One region of the Lysinibacillus sp. NPDC096418 genome, then DNA from elsewhere that is predicted to be linked to it. Evidence: riboswitches for the same ligand, from Rfam matches in the RefSeq annotation. Region 1 holds a riboswitch; each other region holds the start of a gene.
The links. A riboswitch is a leader RNA that binds a small molecule or an ion and turns the genes downstream of it on or off. The one in region 1 is predicted to bind cobalamin.
Positions count from the first base shown of each region.

Region 2: another riboswitch for cobalamin. It lies ahead of ACIQZG_RS20595 (glutaredoxin family protein); the one in region 1 lies ahead of ACIQZG_RS21970 (S-layer homology domain-containing protein).
Region 3: another riboswitch for cobalamin. It lies ahead of ACIQZG_RS14190 ((2Fe-2S) ferredoxin domain-containing protein); the one in region 1 lies ahead of ACIQZG_RS21970 (S-layer homology domain-containing protein).

Region 1 covers NZ_JBIWEY010000044.1:28,930-35,053, forward strand. Annotated here, with positions in the region: gene ACIQZG_RS21940 (bifunctional adenosylcobinamide kinase/adenosylcobinamide-phosphate guanylyltransferase) at 1-258, shown strand, start outside; gene cobS (adenosylcobinamide-GDP ribazoletransferase) at 539-1,315, shown strand; gene ACIQZG_RS21950 (histidine phosphatase family protein) at 1,288-1,884, shown strand; gene ACIQZG_RS21955 (bifunctional adenosylcobinamide kinase/adenosylcobinamide-phosphate guanylyltransferase) at 1,836-2,228, shown strand; gene ACIQZG_RS21960 (ECF transporter S component) at 2,249-2,743, shown strand; gene ACIQZG_RS21965 (hypothetical protein) at 2,740-3,426, shown strand; cobalamin riboswitch at 3,534-3,721, shown strand; gene ACIQZG_RS21970 (S-layer homology domain-containing protein) at 4,068-6,124, shown strand, end outside.
Region 2 covers NZ_JBIWEY010000038.1:7,390-13,513, forward strand. Annotated here, with positions in the region: gene nrdF (class 1b ribonucleoside-diphosphate reductase subunit beta) at 7-975, opposite strand; gene nrdE (class 1b ribonucleoside-diphosphate reductase subunit alpha) at 963-3,056, opposite strand; gene nrdI (class Ib ribonucleoside-diphosphate reductase assembly flavoprotein NrdI) at 3,053-3,412, opposite strand; gene ACIQZG_RS20595 (glutaredoxin family protein) at 3,412-3,633, opposite strand; cobalamin riboswitch at 3,752-3,929, opposite strand; gene ACIQZG_RS20600 (PhzF family phenazine biosynthesis isomerase) at 4,311-5,201, opposite strand; partial or broken gene ACIQZG_RS20605 (DUF3888 domain-containing protein) at 5,370-5,456, shown strand; gene ACIQZG_RS20610 (Imm26 family immunity protein) at 5,509-5,994, opposite strand.
Region 3 covers NZ_JBIWEY010000018.1:39,636-45,759, reverse strand. Annotated here, with positions in the region: gene cbiQ (cobalt ECF transporter T component CbiQ) at 1-718, opposite strand, end outside; gene ACIQZG_RS14200 (energy-coupling factor ABC transporter substrate-binding protein) at 724-996, opposite strand; gene ACIQZG_RS14195 (energy-coupling factor ABC transporter permease) at 998-1,747, opposite strand; cobalamin riboswitch at 2,141-2,323, opposite strand; cobalamin riboswitch at 2,574-2,757, shown strand; gene ACIQZG_RS14190 ((2Fe-2S) ferredoxin domain-containing protein) at 2,896-3,267, shown strand; gene cobJ (precorrin-3B C(17)-methyltransferase) at 3,275-4,936, shown strand; gene ACIQZG_RS14180 (sirohydrochlorin chelatase) at 4,951-5,853, shown strand; gene cobK (precorrin-6A reductase) at 5,850-6,124, shown strand, end outside.

The DNA.
Region 1 (6,124 bases):
GACTCTGGAACGCCATGTGTAGGAAAGCCTGGTTGCTTAAAGGAAAAGCTACGAGTGATGAAAGAATCGGTAGTGACGTTACTGAAAAAAAAGGTGACGCTTTTTGTCGTATCCAATGAATTATTTGATGAGCCTTCTTATACGAGTGAGGAGGTCGAACTATATCGACAAATGCTCGGGGAACTGCATCAATGGTTTGTTTCAGTCGCTAACACTGCATATGAAATGGATTATGGTGTCGTGAAAAAATGGAAATGAATTGGCTGGGTTGTTAAAGTGGTGCGGGTCACTCGAGGTAGGGAGTGAGTCGCTCAACATGAAGAGAAGATCGCTCAAGTTCAGTGCTGAGCCGCTCAACATGAAGAGAAAATCGCTCAAGTTCGGTGCTGAGTCGCTCAACCTGGTGAGAAGGTCGCTCAAGTTCGGGGCTAAGTCGCTCAACATGAGGAGAAAGTTGCTCAACCCTACTATGATTTTATTTGTAAGGATGTATAAAAATTTTCGATAGTTACCAATAAACAAGAAAGAAGGCAAGGCGTTGAAAAATAGTTGGTATAGCGTATTACTCGCATTTCAGTTTTTTACAGTTTTGCCTGTACATAAAGAAATTCCGTTGACGAAATCCACCATCACTGGTATGTTTGCCTTTTTACCATGGGTGGGTGCCATCATGGGAAGCCTTGTGGCTGCAAGTATTTATGGTTTAACGGAATGGACAGCAAGTAGCGAAGTCCTGCTTACTTTTGTCATCATAGGATTATTTGCGCTCTTTACGGGTGGTCTCCATCTGGATGGATTTATCGATATGGGGGATGCTTATTTTTCATATCGGGACCGAGAGAAGCGACTTGAAATTTTAGATGATCCACGGGTAGGAGCATTTGGCGTCATGTCAGTGCTATTTTTAGTGCTTGGAAAATTTGTGGTTCTCCATGAACTGTTCGTGCAGGAAAAGCTTGCGTTATGGACATTGATATTTATTCCGCTCATCACAAGGGTGGGCATGAGTTTTTACTTTATGTCCTTGAAGTGTTCAAAGGAGAAGGGACTTGCGTACTTTTTTAAAACGCATATAAAATCAGGGGTACTAGTAGCGCTAATGATTGTGACACTCATACTAGCGATTAGTGGCGTAGGTTTTGTGACTGGTAGTTTATTTGTGCCAATTGTTTTGTTAGCTGTTTTAGCTATTGCACTTTTGGTGTTTCGTCACTTTACATTACGGAATTTTGGTGGTGTCTCGGGTGATTTACTCGGCGCTTCGATTGAAGGAATGGAGGTCGTATTATGGGTGACATTGTTAGTGTTCGTCTAATGCGACATGCGCCAACGAAAGAAAACCTTGAAAAGCGTTATCTTGGCTGGACGGATTCACCTTTAGTGGATGGATTCGTACTTCAAAAGGTGGATCAAAATGTGACTAAAGTATATGGTAGTGATTTATTGCGCTGCCAGCAAACAGCCGAAAGTTATTTTCCAAATGCAACCTACATAAGTGAAGCTCTTTTTCGGGAAACGAATTTTGGTGATTTCGAAGGCAAAACATATGATGAATTAAAATCAGACGAGCGTTATTGTGCATGGTTAGATAATCCGGTCGAACATATCCCACCAAACGGAGAAGGTTTTGATATGTTTTGTGCCCGAGTTGTTGAAGGGTTTCTAACCTTACCAAAAGATGAACAAGACTATGTACTAGTTCTACATGGTGGTGTAATTCGTGCATTATTAGTTCGTTTTGCACCAGAGGAAAAAACTTTTTGGTCATACGATGTACCACATCATGTAATGTTTACATTAACCTTCTCACAAGAAGCTTGGAAGGAGGGGGCGAGATGCATGTCTTTATCGGTGGCGCCTATAACGGGAAAACCGACTATGTAATGAGAAAGCTTGAAGGCCAAGATGTTTTTCTCGCAGATGGCTTTATACCAGAAAACATCCCATCTTACAAAGTGTTGGTAATAAAAAACTTAGACAAATGGCTCATAACACAAAACTTAGAAGACGATGAGGTACTTGTCGCAAATGTTTTAACACGACTAAAGGCTCTTGAAGAAAAATGTACGCTGTATATAATTGTGACGGATATGGGACGTGGCGTTGTACCAATGGAAAAACAAGCGAGGATGCTACGTGATACGTGTGGTCGGTTGTACCAGGCGTTATTTGCGGAAGCAAAGCAAGTGGTTCGTATTTGGTATGGTATCGGCGAGACTATAAAATAGATAGAAAAGAGGAAATGGATATGGATAGACAAAAATTAACGAACTTGACGCTAACAGCTATGATAGCAGCAATTTGTGCTATTGGCGCAGTCATTAAAGTACCATCTTTTGTATCAACTGCGGCACTAGACTCTGCACCTGCTTTTTTAAGTGTAGCGTTCTTATCACCTATGTTAGCGGGCGTTGCGGGTATGATAGGTCATTTTATTACAGCACTAACATCAGGATTCCCACTTGGGCCTTTGCATCTTATTATTGCAGCGGAAATGTTTGTAGTAGTTTGGCTATTTGGTATTATGCATAAAAAAGGATTGAACTTTTGGAAATGGCCAGTAGCACTTATTTTAAATGGGATCATTGCCCCACTGCCATTTTACTTCATCATTAGCCCGGCATTTTTCTGGGGGGCATTACCCGGTCTGTTCATGGCAACACTTATTAACTTAGTGATTGTCGCTGTAGTGATGCCAGTTATTTCGAAAGTGTTTGTACGAAAAGAAGGGCGGGCACATTGAGAAATGCTGTGAAAATTGGTGGGTTGATTGCAACAACAGATAATGCCGCGGCCATTGGTGAAAAACCACAAGATATTGTGAGTGCGTCTGACAAATTGACTGCGTATTTAACTGCGCGTGTTACATTTTTAGAGCAACTTGCTGCAAATGCTATTCCTACACATATTTTACTTGCGAATTTTTCAGGAGATGATGCATGGAATCGCTACGTGGCAGGGATTGAACAGGTATTTGATGAAATAGGTCTTGTGCGTCCACGTGTAGATGGTTCCTCTGAGTCAAATATGCCGACATTGCAATCCGGCTTATCGATTACGATGCTTGGTGAGGTACAAAAGCGTACCGAATATGAACATAATAAACTTATTTGGTACACATATGGGCTACCCCTTGTCGGTAATGAGGTGCTAGAGCAGCCTGAAAATGTTGCCCAGTTGCAACCAATTTTTGACGCTTGGCAAGAGGAAATTGTGCAGCAAGTTTGGCCAGTTGGATCCAAAGGACTTCAAGTTGAGTTTTCACGATTATTTGGTGATAATAAAGTAGAGTGCTCACTAGATATTACCAAAACAGCAGGCCCATGTACTGTCATATTACTTGGGGTACACTCGGGAAAAGAAGAACAGGCACAAAATATTTTCACTAGAAATTTTGAAAAATTGTGTATAACTGAGGGTTCCTAGACCATTGACGAACAAAAGTAGAGGCTTGTAAGTTTCAAAGTGCGAATCTTCTATTTGAAAAACCAAACACAGTATGTAAGATTTGTTTAGGAATTTAAACATAATATATAGTATTTTGAACAAGCGGTACCATTATGGTTTAATAGGGAATTCGGAAATAGAGTCATCTAAAGCCGGAGCTGTCCCCGCAACTGTGAGTGTTGACAAATGATCAAAAAGCCACTGTGAAAAACGGGAAGGCAATCATTTGGCTAAAGGCACGAGCCAGGAGACCTGCCGTTACGTTCAAGAAAACAACACATCTTCGGGGATTGAGAGGTGGAGGCGAGAGATCTGTCCACTTCCATTTCCGATTTTTATGCGACCATACAACCGCTACAGGTTGTGTGGTCGCTTTTTTGATGTTGAGGATGGCCATGATTACGTGCATTTATAACCTACTGACCGTTGCCATCAAATAAGCTATGAATGTCCATTTGATGGCTATCTTAAGGATCCATAAAAGTGGAAGTAAGCTGAGGAGGACGTGGATCTTGGTGAAAATAGATTTTTAAATATTTTAATAATTTAACCTAATTTTAACCTTCGTAGTTTAATATGTGGATGAAATATTAGTAAAGATAATTACGGAGGAGAGAAACATGGTGAAAAAAAAGCTATTTATTTCTACAGTAGCAGCGGTAGTAGCTGCAACATGTGTTGTACCTACAGGAATGGACATAGTAGCGGAGGCAGCAACGCCAAAATTTTCGGATGTGTTGGAGAGTAATAGTCATTATGCAGCCATTATGGACTTAGCAAGCCGTGGCATTATTAAAGGCTACGCGGACGGAACTTTTGCACCTGAAAAGCAAGTGACACGTGGACAAGCTGCCAAAATGATCGTAGGAATTTTAGGATTAGATACAGGAAATGTCGCTAATGCTGGATTTCGAGATGTATCGCCACAAAATGAATATGCAGGGGCAATTGCTACACTCAAACAGGCAGGCATAATAGATGGATATGCTGATGGCACTTTCCGTCCGAATGAATCGATTAAGCGCAATCATATGGCGAAAATAATTACACGTGCACTTAGTCTAGAAGGTTCTGCATCTGTAGAATTACCATTTACAGATCTACACAGTGACTATAAAGAGGCGATTAGTACATTGTTTGAATATGGCATTACAACAGGTACAACAGCGACGACGTTTGGTGGAGAGAATTTTGTGGCAAGGGGGCAACTGGCTTCATTTATCGTCAGAGCTGAAAGGGCAGTGCAGGCAATTCAATCAGATCAACCCGAAAAGGAGAAGGCAAGCGCTGAAATAGTATTAGAGACTTTGACGATAGAAGAAATCAAAAAAGACAAAGTGAAAGCCGAAGATCAGGAATGGACAATTGGTGCAAATGTTCAAGCAATGCTAAATGAAAGAAATGCTGCTGCATTAGAAGGTGCACGTATTGACGTGATCTTTGTAGAAGGCGAAATTGCAGATCTAGTATTTATTGAATTGAATACATCTGGGCAACAAGGCGCCAATATTACATTAGATGGTGGTAATTCAATATTTACTGGCAACATTACAGTCAATGCAGATTTTGTTGAACTGAAAAATATGATCATCACTGAAAATGTTGTGTTGACAGATCGAGCAAAAACAAATGTCGCAATCAATCAGGTAGAGGTAAAAGGTGAGTTGATTATCCAAGAGAGAGCTCCTATCGTCACAGCTTCACTTACAAATGTAGCAACACAGTTTTTTGTAACAGAAGAGGGGGGAGGGCTAACTCTGAGCGTTCATAGTAGTGTGCTAGGAAGAGTATCAGCTGCTGGATCAGCAACTATCAACTCGGATGGATCAATACCATATGCAGTTATTTTTCCTACTATCCAGATTATAATTAATGCACCTCGTGTAGGTGTAGCAGATTTCTATCTAGGGCAAAGTACTGAAGTATCGGGAACAGCAATGATTGATAATTTGATACTTCGGTCTCCTGAAGACCTACAAAAGTTGTTCCTTCAGTTGCTTAATCAACAGCAGGGATTGTTAATGGAACAGCAAGTGTTTTTGGAACGGTCACAACAGCAAGGACTGTTGTCTAACTCTACGCAACAGCAAATGCAAACCACAATGAATGAATTAAAGAAAAAACTAGAACAAATAAAGCAACAACAAGAGCAGGCAAACCAACAGGGAGCTCAACAAGGTGATAGCGAAATGAAACCAAATGTAATTATTGGAGGTTCTTTAAGCATAGGCAATCTACTCGTAGGTACTCCTCAAGCTAATATTAGCCTACAGCCATCAGTGAGGATTACGAATGTTAGAGCTACGGTTCCTCTAGAACAATTACGCAGGATGATTGGTGCTCAACCTGGACAAATAACGAATTTTATAACAGCTGCTAATACACAAGTACCTTATAATACCCCATCATCCAATAGTTCAACAGATAACGGTTCTAGTAGCGATAGTAGCTCTGGAAGTAGCACTGATACGGGCCTTACTAACACGGATTTAATTCGTCTACAACAGGCAATTGTAGAGGCGAAATCAGGGTTAGTGGAGGTTTCAGTAGACGGATCAACAATTGCAATTCATCGCCAATGGACGACAGCAGAAGTGAAAGCAAAGTTTAGTGAAGTACTAGAAGAAGCAGAGCGTACTGCCGCTAAAGTAAATGTAACCAATTCAGAAGCTTTGAC
Region 2 (6,124 bases), on a different contig from region 1:
TCATCCTTAACGATTAAAATTAAATGTGTCATCTGTAATCGGTGCTACTTTTGCTTTTGCATACGTAGAACCCTTTTGTGAAAAGAAGTCATATGTGGAGCCTTCATTGCGAATACCATTCATCACAATTGGGTTAACTTCTTCTTCTGGGAACATCGGATCAAATCCGATATTCATGAGCGCCTTATTAGCGTTATAGCGAACATACGCTTTTACCTCAGGAGATAAACCTGTTTCGGCATAGATATCATCTGTATAATTCATTTCATTTTGATATAAATCCAGTAATAATTCATAACCCCATAAATTTAACTCTTCTTGTTTTTCCTTTGAAAACTGCTTAAATAAATTTTGAGCAAAAAAGCCTACTGCCACTCCATGAATGGATTCGTCACGTAAAATAAGCGAAATGATTTCTGCACTATTTCGCAGGAAACCTTGTCCTCCTAAGTACAATGGGTAGAAAAAGCCAGAGTAGAAAAGGAAAGATTCGAGCATAACAGATGCGAACATCGCTTTCCATAAGCTCTCTGAATCTCCTTCTTCAATACTATTGTAAATATCCCCAATTTTATTCGCCTTATACTGAAGGTATTCATTTTTCTTTACCCATTCAAATAGCTCGTCTATTTCTTCGTTCGTACAAAGCGTTGTGAATATATAAGAATAAGATTTGGCATGTATCGCCTCAAATGAATCAAAAACGGTTAAAACAGCCTTTTCTTGTAAATCTGTTGTATATGCAGCAACACGATTCATCCCGATATTTGTCTGAACTGTATCAAGTAATGTTAATCCAGCAAATACTTTTTTATACGTATCTTGATGTTCAAAACTCTTCCACTGTTTAATATCTTTACTTACTGCAATTTCTTCAGGAAACCAAATTTGCTTCCATTGCTGGTCCCAAAATACTTGTGCAAGTTCACTAGTTGGCTTATTCCAATTGACCGCCTCGTAAATTAAATTTGACATGCTACACACTCCTCTAAGCTTTGTAATCGTTGGCGTACATAGTAAACGGACTTAATCCCCTTTACCCATGCATAAATGTAGATTTTAGCCAATTGTTCTGTTGTCCAATTGTCAGTCACATAAAGTGTCATCGAAATGCCTTGGTCTACGTGCTTTTGAGAAGCTGCATATAAATCGATTAAATCATAAGGATTAACATCATATGCTTCTACATATAAATGGCTATTCTCATTCGTTAAATGCGGCATTGGATAAATTGTTCGACTATCCGCATAGTCACGTACCTCTACACGCTCTGTACTTGGAGCAATTGAAGCTGTACAACTACGAATATATGAAATACTACCAGTTGGTGCAATAGCTAAACGATATGAATGGAATAAACCGTATTGCATAACATCCTGCTTTAATGTTTCCCACATCTTTGTCGTAATGATTGGAATATTACCAAGTGCTTTTAACACTACAGGAGATAATTCTTCTTCGAGTTTATTTACATATTGACCAAAATAAATGCCTGAAGCGTAATCACTATCCTCAAATCGGTAGAATGTTTCGCCACTTTCTTTGGCAATCTCCATTGATGATTTGAGTGAATAATAGTTCATCGCTTCCATAAAATGATCCATAAAATCAATCGATTCCTTCGAGCCGTACATGATTCCCTCTGTAACCAGGTGGCCATGTAGATTCATACAACCAAGCCCTACTGAATGCATTAATTTATTCGCTTTTACAACAGACGGTACATTCTTGATGTTCGTCATTTGTGACACATTCGTTAATAGGTGCATAGCTGTATCAACTAACGTTCCAAAATCATTTACTTTACTTGCTGCATGGATATCAATTGACCCTAAGTTACACGATACATCTAACCCGTATTCATTCGGTTCATCTTGGTCAGTAATTATACTTGTTTGCTGTACTTGTAAAATTTCTGTACATAAGTTTGACATTTTTACTCGACCGATATTTTTGAGTGGATGCACATCGTTGACATTATCATCAAAAATTTCAAATGGATAGCCTGATTCAAATTGTGCTTTTTTCACTTCTGTATAAAGCTTACGCGCATTCAAACGCTTAATTTTACGGATATTCGGATTATCAAGGAATTCATAGTACATCTCTGAAATCGAAATATCAGACATACGCTTTCCATATTCTCTAAATATATCGTATGGACTAAACAACACAATATCTTTATCACGTTTCATGAGTTCGAAGAAAATACTTGGGATAATAATTCCCGTTGATAGCGTTGCGAGACGAATTTTATCATCGGCATTCGGTTTTTTTGATGAAATAAAATTTTCAATGTCTGCATGGAAAATATTTAGATAGACAACTCCTGAGCCATTTCGTTGTCCGAGCTGATTTGAATAACTGAAAGAATTTTCTAAAAGTTTAGCGACTGGGATTACGCCACTTGCACGATTTAAAATCTCTTTAATCGGATCACCTAATGGACGTAAATCTGTTAGGTTTACCCCCACTCCACCACCAAGGCGTGATAGCTCCAAACAATAACCAATATTTTCAGCAATACTATTCATGGAGTCATCCATTGATAATTTAAAACAGCTTACTAATTCGCCACGTGCTTTCTTCCCACTATTTAATGCTGTTGGCGTTGCAGGTTGATATGCTTCCATCATAGCTTCTACCGAACGTTCAGCTAAGACCGTGTCACCTTGTGCTAAATATAAAGCTATGATGACAATTCGGTCCTCATATTTTTCTAAAATTTCTTCCCCATCACGACTTTTCATTGCATAGCTATCATAAAACTTACTCGCACTCATAAAGGATGGGAAACGAAAATTATAATCATAGGCTTTCTTGTATAGCTGTTTAATAAATTCCATATCATACTTGTCGATAAATTGTTTTTCATAGTAACCCTCATCGACTAAATAGCGAATTTTTTCTTCGATATCAATAAAATAACGTAGACGCACATTTACATATTCTAAAAAGTAACGGCGCGTTGCTTCACGATCCTTTTCTAACTCTAGTTGACCTGTTGTGCTATAACGATTCAGTACATCATTATTAAGCTTTAAATATGTTTTCATCCCAACACTCTCATTTCATAAAACATTTGTATTGCATCATAATCAGCTTGATATCCTCGTAAATCTAATTTACGCACTAAGGGAACATCATACGTTGCTGCAATTTTTTCTCCGGCACCGCCAAATACTGTATGCCCAAAGTTACTATTGCCACTGACAACTACTCCCTTACAAAACTCCTTGTTTTGTTCTAAAAAACGAGTCACTTTTTCAGGGACATCACCTAATCCGTCTGTGTATGTTATTAAAAGATAGGACTCATCTAACAGTAATCCTTCAGAGATTTCAATCGATTCCACCCCTAATTTAGAAACAACACTTCGAACATTCCCTGTACGACTAGCAAAAACTATCATTAGGCAATCATCTCAATTTGAGAAACTATTTCTTTTACATCTCCTATAAATGTTCCTTTTACTTCAAGAACAGGTACGCTTAAAAAGCCTGCTTCAATAATTGTTTGCTTTGCTTGTTCGTCGTGATCAATGTTCACAATTTCCGCTTCAAGTCCTGCACGTTTTAATTCCGATTTTACCCAAAGACATTTTGGACAGATTGTTTTCGTATACAGTTTCATTTAAATCCCTCTTTTCAAAATATAAAAAAGGCTATCTCTTAGAGAGATAGCCTGAAATAGAAACGTTTAAAATACCCAAAAAGGTGACGTCCCCATTTCTTATTCCCCGAAGAAATGATTGATTTGTTTTATATAGGCAGGTCTCCTGGCTTTGCTTCATCCTCTGATTTCCTTCCCATGCAGATGCACAGTGGCTTTAATCATCGTCAGCTTCACAGTTGCGGGGACAGCGTCGGTATTGCACCGAACTTCCCTTTTAAACTACATATAGTAGTACCTTGATAAAACGAACACAATATATTGTTTTTTCAATAGAACTAAGTGTACCATCCTTCAAATAAAAAGTAAATCTAGAAAAGGGAATTCCTTAAAATCAAACTATTCTATATTTTTCGTCAAATGACTCAATATAATAACTTGCTAATAATCTACTCTTTAAATCCCTATCACTCTAGTACAATGGTTCGCTAACAGCCAATATAGTATAGCATAAGCAAAAGTAACGATATATTATCGGACACCAAAACTTTATGCGAGGCCACTGACAAAGAAAGTACCTCATAAATTCCCTTATTAGAATTGTTGTCGTATACATTCTCATTTCACAAGGTAAAGCCTAGCCAACCCTGCTACCCTGATGGCAGGCGAATCTTTAAAGAATGTCCCCATATGATGGATTATTCTATTTCAATCTCAATATTCTTCACAAAAACAGCCGTACCTGAGATAGAGATGTCTAGTTGCTCTTTTTCTTCTTTTACATGTACATATACGCGTCCATCTTTATTGATTTCATGTCCTTGTTCAACAATAAGTGTCGCAGGCAAACTAATATTTTCATTTACATACTTTTTATAATACGCGCCCATCACACCTGAAGCTGTTCCTGTAATTGCATCTTCAATAGTACCCGAATAAGGAGATGAAAAATGACGAGCATGCAGATCACTTCCCTGATCTCGCACTTCAAAACAGATAGGGTGTATAGAAGCTTTTGGCATCTCAAATAATACCTTCGGAAATTCTTCGGTGTTGGGTGTCATTTTTGAAAAGCTTGATAACTCTTTAATCGGGATAATTAAAGTCCAAATGCCTGTACTTCCGTAAACAATTGGATATTCTGAATGTAAATCATCTTCTCGTAATCCAATGGAAGCTGCTAAATCAGACTTATAACCACTAAATGATTGAAACTGTGGTTTTGCATGTTGCATAGTGATTAGTAATTGATTATTTTTTTCACAAGTCTGTATCGGCAATACACCTGCATTCGTTTCAATTGTAAAAGCTGATTTTTCTAAAAGTCCATTCATTCTTAGAGCATAAATCGTTGCCATTGTCGCATGACCACATAAATTCATTTCATGTCCAGGTGTAAAGTAACGAATTCGAAAATCAGCAATGTTCGAAGAAACAACAAAAGCTGTTTCATTAAATCCAACTGTTGCAGCAATAGTGAGCATTTGTTTTTCTGTATAATCCTCGCCATTCAATACAACACCAGCTGGATTCCCTTTCTCTGGAATGGAACTAAACGCGTCAATGTGCTTTATACTTACTTTTGCCAAAATACGTACCTCCTTCAATCGTAAAAATCATGCCTTACTTTAACTATTCGATACCCCATTCTTTTACTGCATCGTAAATGACAAGAGCCAATACTATTCATTTTGAAGTATCAGCTCATTTTTTTAAACAACTTTATTTACGGTGAAACACTATTTACAAATATCCATCGAATGACCTATGAAATTTCTTCTGGACCTACAATTAAATCGATAAATCACACACACCTCAAGACGTATGAATATCAATCGGAATAATTGGCACATTAAAAGCAAAAAGACGCAAATTCAACTTCTGAAAATGTGACCTTTAGCTTAATAACTTTGATTCTGCAAGTACCCTTATGTAATCCATACCCCAAATCCCCAAGGTTTCACATTTTTCCCATTCCTCTTTTGTAATTGGTCTTATTTCTTCTAACCCTTTCATTAATTTACAATATTCAGGTTGGTAGCTTGTTTGAGAACGAAAATAATTAGGCTCAATAGAGTCTAACTCCAATGGACGGTACCCAGTGATCATACAGCCTAATCCAGTTTCGTATATGCAATTAATGTGTGCTACTCCTTGAATTAAAGTTTTTGACCCTGCAATTGCTTCTGATGTAGGAGGAACACTTTCTATCCAATCCATCAAACCAGCAAGGAAAGTCCTTGTTGGCGGGGCACTATATTCTCCCGTAACCTGTATAACCCTACCGCAAGCAAACATTCCATTATGTAAAGGAATCGCCCAGAATTGACCTGGTATCAGTTTTTTATTTGATTTTGGTTTAAAAGGATAGTTAATTTTCAAATCGATTCTCCAATCATCTTTATTACATTATAACAAGATTCTTATTCAGTTATATGGCCCTTTAATGAAAACGAGCGCTGATCCTTATTACAGAATCTCTCCCGATTGCGGAAGATAGTTTTTCAACTAT
Region 3 (6,124 bases), on a different contig from region 1:
GCCAGTTTTTCTTGTTATAAGCAGCAGTTTCCTGCCAGTAAACAGGTTCACCCCCACGTGCCTGCATCGCATTATTTAATTCACGACTACGCTGGAACATTTCCGAAAATAATGCCGCAATTAGCATTGATGCAGAGCGCAGCCACTGCATAGGCGAATGGTAGCCGAGTCTTGCTTGTTGGGCAAGGTGAATTTTTTGCATACTTTCTAAGAAAATGAAAATAAAGCGATACGTTAGCTCCACTAGTTCTACAAATAACACGGGTAGACGCCACAGTCGTAGCACGTAACAAATCGACTGTACTGATGTTGTTAAAATTAAAAAATAAAGGCAGCTAATACTACCAAGTACAATGAAAAATAGCTCCTGTGCCATCGAAATACTTAATGTACCGATAAAGATTGTCCATGCACCCAGTTGGAGATTCCAGATATGTGAAGGTAAAACACTTGAAGTAGGGGCAAACGAAACCAAAATTGTCACTAGACTCGTGAGTAGAAAAAATCCTGGAAGTAGTAGAAGTTTTAGATAATACGTAAAAGGGATTTTTGCGCCAAAAATGATAAAAGCACTCATTACAATAAATGTAATGAGTGAAATATGTTCATCTCGAAATATAAGCGACAGTAGTAGTAATCCAAGTGAAAACGTCATCTTTTCTAGTGGATGGACGGACGCTAAATTATTCATGTAAGCATATTTGTCAATGAGTAGCATTGTTGTTAACCTTCTTTATGTTTGCCACGCATGAAACCGATGAAATAGCCGATAAAACCAGCACCGATTGCAGCTTGTAGCACAAATAATAAACTCTCAATTTCACCACTTGGTGGCTCCCAAATACTTTCAAACCATGGCTCATACTCTGCGTTAATCTCACCAATTGCTTCTTCGGCCTCTCCATCAGCACCACCGAATTCAGCGCCTTTTTGTACTAAGAGGGGAATGATGGCAAGTAGCACGACAATGGCTAGTAACAGTAAATTCTTTTTCATCTTAATGTGCCTCCTTTGTAGAGAATACACGTAATGCTTTTAATTCGCTGACATTGTATTTTTTTAAGAAGTTCATGACAATCACCGTTAAAATCCCTTCGCTAATTGCAAGTGGAATTTGTGTTAAGGCGAAGATCCCAGAGAACTTCGTGAATGAAGCCATAAAACCACCAACTTCAGATGGGAATGCAAGTGCAAGTTGAACAGATGTCACGACATATGTACCTAAATCACCAAGCATTGCTGCAAAAAATACTGCTAGTGAGAATGAAAAGCCAATTTGTTGTGCCCCTTTAAAGACAAAATAGACGATAAATGGTCCGACAACTGCCATTGAGAAGACGTTTGCCCCTAATGTTGTTAACCCACCATGGGCTAAAAGTAAAGATTGGAATAATAATACGATTGTACCGATTACGCTCATCGCTAATGGTCCGAACAAAACGGTACCAAGGCCAACACCTGTTGGATGCGAACAACTGCCTGTTACTGAAGGGATTTTTAGAGCTGACAAGACAAATGCAAAGGCACCTGAAAGCCCCAACATCATTTTAGTTTCCGGATTCTCATCTATCGTTTTGCGAATAGAACGTAATCCTAAAATAATAAATGGAATGGATACAACCCACCAGAAAATTGCCCATTCAAGTGGCAAAAATCCTTCCATAATGTGCATAGCAAATGCACGATCTGGCACCATGATAAATGCTAATAAGAAATAACTAAGCTTCCAAAATGAAAATTTCAACATTCTTCCTCCTTTTGTTTTTTAGATTCATCACCAAAATTTGGGTTTGATTTCCGTTCCGCCTGGGCGCTTTCCGGGGGGCGCCCGATAAGCCGCGTCGGGGCAACAGGATGTTGGTCACAGGATGTGACGTTTTTAGCCTTTGTTCCCCTACAAGCCTCGCTCCTGGGTCACATCTAGGACGCTAATCCCCCAGGAGTCGCCCAGCCTCCACTACAATCAAAAGCATTCTAGTAGTGTTATGCTCTTTAAACAAATGCCAACTCATATTTTTGATGATGACCTTTTAGTGTGTGCAATAAAAAAGCACTTCTCCTTTTTGGAAAAGTGCATAGCAGAAAAAAGCAAATGAAAAAACGATTTGCTAAGCCGCACACCTATCCGCGTAGGTTGAAACTTGTCACGTATTTTTTGGCAGGTCTCCTGGCTTTAGTTCATCATTTTATAGGTCTTCCCATCCGTTGGACAGTGACGTATCTATAAAACTCCCTAGTACAGTGGCGGGACCGCGCCGGACTTGAACCGGCTTCCCTTTTAAGCAAGATGCAAGCACCTTACACCAAAAAATGTTATTGTTGTGAGTTTTCACGACACAGTGTAACACGGCTCAATGAAAATAATCTATCTCTTTTTGGAAAAATTTTTATTTTCAGTAATTTAAGTGTAGAAAATTCTGATATATTAAAGCGAAGTTAGGTGTTATTGCAGGAAATATTTGTAGAAATTTAATGGAGATTGCAAAAAATTTAAAAAAGAAGTCTTGAAATTTAATAATTATGAGCTATGATAGAAACAGTTTTTCATTATATTTTAAAAAACTAGAAAATTAATATAAATAAATCTATTAAGTGCTCGAAACTGTTCGAGATAATAGGGAAATCGGTGCAAATCCGGTACAGCCCCCGCTACTGTAATAGCTGATGAAATCGCAAATGCCACTGGTGCAAACTTGGGAAGGTGCGAAAGTAAAATGAAGCTTAAGTCAGGAAACCTGCTTAATTGATGGCACGCAAACTTTTCGGAGGGAGAAGTTGAAGCGAGGGCGGGTATCTATATATATATCTGTGTTCATTTGGCTTCAATAAACCTTTACTCTTCGTTATGAGTGAAGGTTTTTTCTTTTTCTTAAAAGTAATGAGGGGAGAATTACTTTGACAACTTGGAATTTAGAAGGCATGAAAACACATCTTTTTATATGCAATGGCAGCAGTTGCATGAAAAAAGATGGCGAAGATATTACGCAGGTGATTCGTGATGAAATTCAGACACTTGCCCTTGATAAAGAAATACATACGACTAGAACACGTTGTAATGGGAGATGTAAGGATGCATGTGTAGTTATTGCATATCCGCAAGGGAATTGGTACCGTGTGCCAACGACTGAGCATGCAAGAGCGCTTGTGCAAGATTTACATCATGAATCTTTACATAGTGAGCATGTATTTACACTTAATGAAGGTTCATTACGACGAACAGCACAAACGACGGCTATTAAAGGGATTGAAAAAGTGAAAGAGGGGTAATTGGACCGTGCAAAAAGGGAAAATTTTCGTTGTTGGCTTTGGCCCTGGCGATTTCAAACATATTACAACGCGTGCAGTTGAGGCACTGCAACAAAGTGAATTTATCATCGGCTATAAAACATATGTAGAATTGATTGAAGATTTAGTTAGTGCGAAATCAATTGTTAGTACGGGCATGACTGAAGAAGTATCCCGTGCGCAAGAAGCAGTTCGTCAGGCAGAAGCCGGAAATATTGTGTCGGTCATTTCTAGTGGTGACTCCGGTGTATACGGAATGGCAGGGCTTGTTTATGAAGTGCTAATCGAACTTGGTTGGACAGAGGCGACAGGTATCGAAGTGGAGATCGTACCTGGTATTTCCGCTATTAACTCTTGTGCGAGTTTACTAGGCGCTCCGATAATGCACGACTCATGCACAATTAGCTTAAGTGACCATTTAACACCGTGGAATTTAATTGCAAAACGTGTTGAAGCAGCAGCATTGGCGGATTTTGTTATCGCACTTTACAACCCGAAAAGTGGAAGACGTACGCGCCAAATTGTTGAAGCACAGCGTATTTTACTAGAGTATCGTTCGCCAGATACACCGGTTGGACTTGTAAAAAGTGCCTACCGAGACCGTCAGGAAGTGACGATGACAACCTTATCAGAAATGCTTAATCATGATATTGGAATGCTGACAACGGTTATTATTGGGAACTCTTCAACGTTCTTCTATGACAATAAAATGATTACACCAAGGGGCTACCAACGTAAATATACGCTTGGTGAAGAGAAACAACCATTACGTCCACATCAGCGCTTAAAAGAAGAAGCTGAACCATGGGCGATGAATCAAGAAACAGGTGCAGCGCGTACTGATTTTGCTGCAGATCCAAATGCGGGGCGAGTGACGCCAATAACAGCAGCCCCTCCAGTGAAAAAAAAAACAACGCTTGAGATGGCAACAGCTGCTCTAGCAATGGTGAAGGGGACTAGTGCGGTTAACGTAACGCCAAAACTAGTCCACCAAAAAATAGAGTCGATTTTTGAGCTTGCAGTAAGTCCAGGGGTAGCTAATAAATTTTTCACGCCTGCACAAATGATGATGTTAGCTGAGGTAGTTGGAGAAGAGGGTTCAATGGAGTACACACCAGACCATCAAATCCATTTGAAAATCCCAACATCAGAGCCGTCTGTAATTACAGACAAGCTTCGTAGTGTAGGTTTCTTACTTGCACCGATTGGGGATGTGCTGTCACTAAAAGCTTGTGATTTCTGTTATGGCGAAAAGGCAGATTCAATCCCTTATGCCGAAGAAATTCAAGGAAAATTAGGTGGTTTAGCATTACCGAAAACACTGAACATTGGATTTAATGGCTGTGGCATGGCATGTTATCGTGCAGTGTTTGATGATATCGGCATTGTTTATCGAAAAAGTAAATTTGATGTCTTTATTGGGGCAAAGCCAGTAGGGCGTACAGCCCATGCGGCACAACCGGTTGTAGAGGGCTTAGAACCTGAACAACTCATACCACTAATTACGAATATTATTGATGAATATAAAGCAAATGCACATCCAAATGAGCGGTTGTTTAAATATTTCAAACGTGTGAAAAAGATTTTACATTTTAACTATCAAGATATGTCTTCAAAAATAGAAGTAGAGCCAGCTCCGTGCGGCGACTAGTGAGGAGAGCAAAGATGAAAGCAATTTTATTTGTCGGCCATGGTAGCCGTTTAGCAGCAGGAAATGATGAGGTACGTTCATTTATAGAACAAATGACACCGAGAATTGATAAGGATTTTTTAGTGGAGACGTGCTTTTTAGAATTTGCTTCACCAAATATTGAGCAGGGAATTACGAATTGCGTGAAAAAGGGCGCAACAGAAGTACATGTTATTCCAATTATTTTGCTACATGCAGGGCATTCGAAATTGCATATTCCAGCAGAAATTGAGCATGCACGTGAGCATTATCCAAATGTTCACTTTACGTATGGCCAAACGATTGGTATTCACGAAGAGATTTTCTCAATTTTACAAGACCGTTTAGCAGAAACTGGTTTTGACGCTGAAGCAAAACATGAAGATACAGCGATATTACTTATTGCACGTGGCGGTAGTGATCCTTATGCGAATGGCGATTTTTATAAAATCACACGTTTACTTTGGGAGAGGCTGCCTGTGCAGTATGTTGAAAGTGCCTTTATGGGCGTGACAGATCCTCGAGTGGAAGAAGGGATCGAGCGTTGTGTGAAACTAGGTGCCAAGAAAATCGTTATGTTGCCGTACTTTTTATTTACTGGCATCTTAATGGAACGCATGCATGATATGCGTCAGCAGTTCAACGAAAAATATCCAGCGTGTGATATTCAGATAGCTAATTATTTCGGCTATCATGAGCGTTTACAAAATGTCCTATTAGAGCGTATTGACCAAGCAGTGAATGGTACTTCTACAGGCATGCAGGATTTAGAAAATTACCGAGCTTACGCAGAGGTGCATGGTCACGCACATCATCACCATCATCACCATCATCACGACCATGATCATGACCACCACGATCACGACCATCACCACCATCATGAGGAGCCAGTGAAATGATCTTCATGTTAGCGGGTACGAGTGATGCAAGAAGCTTAGCACTTGAATTGCAGGAAGGGAAATATGATGTGACAGCGACTGTTGTCACAGAATCTGCGGCGGCGAGCCTTGAAGAAGTTGGTCTTAAGCATTTAGTCGGTCGCTTAACGGCAGAAGAAATGGCGACGATTTTAACTGAGCAAGACTACGAAATTGTTGTCGATGCCTCTCATCCATTCGCAGAGGAAGCCTCGAAAAACGCGATGGTAGCGGCAGAAATGGCAAATGTTCC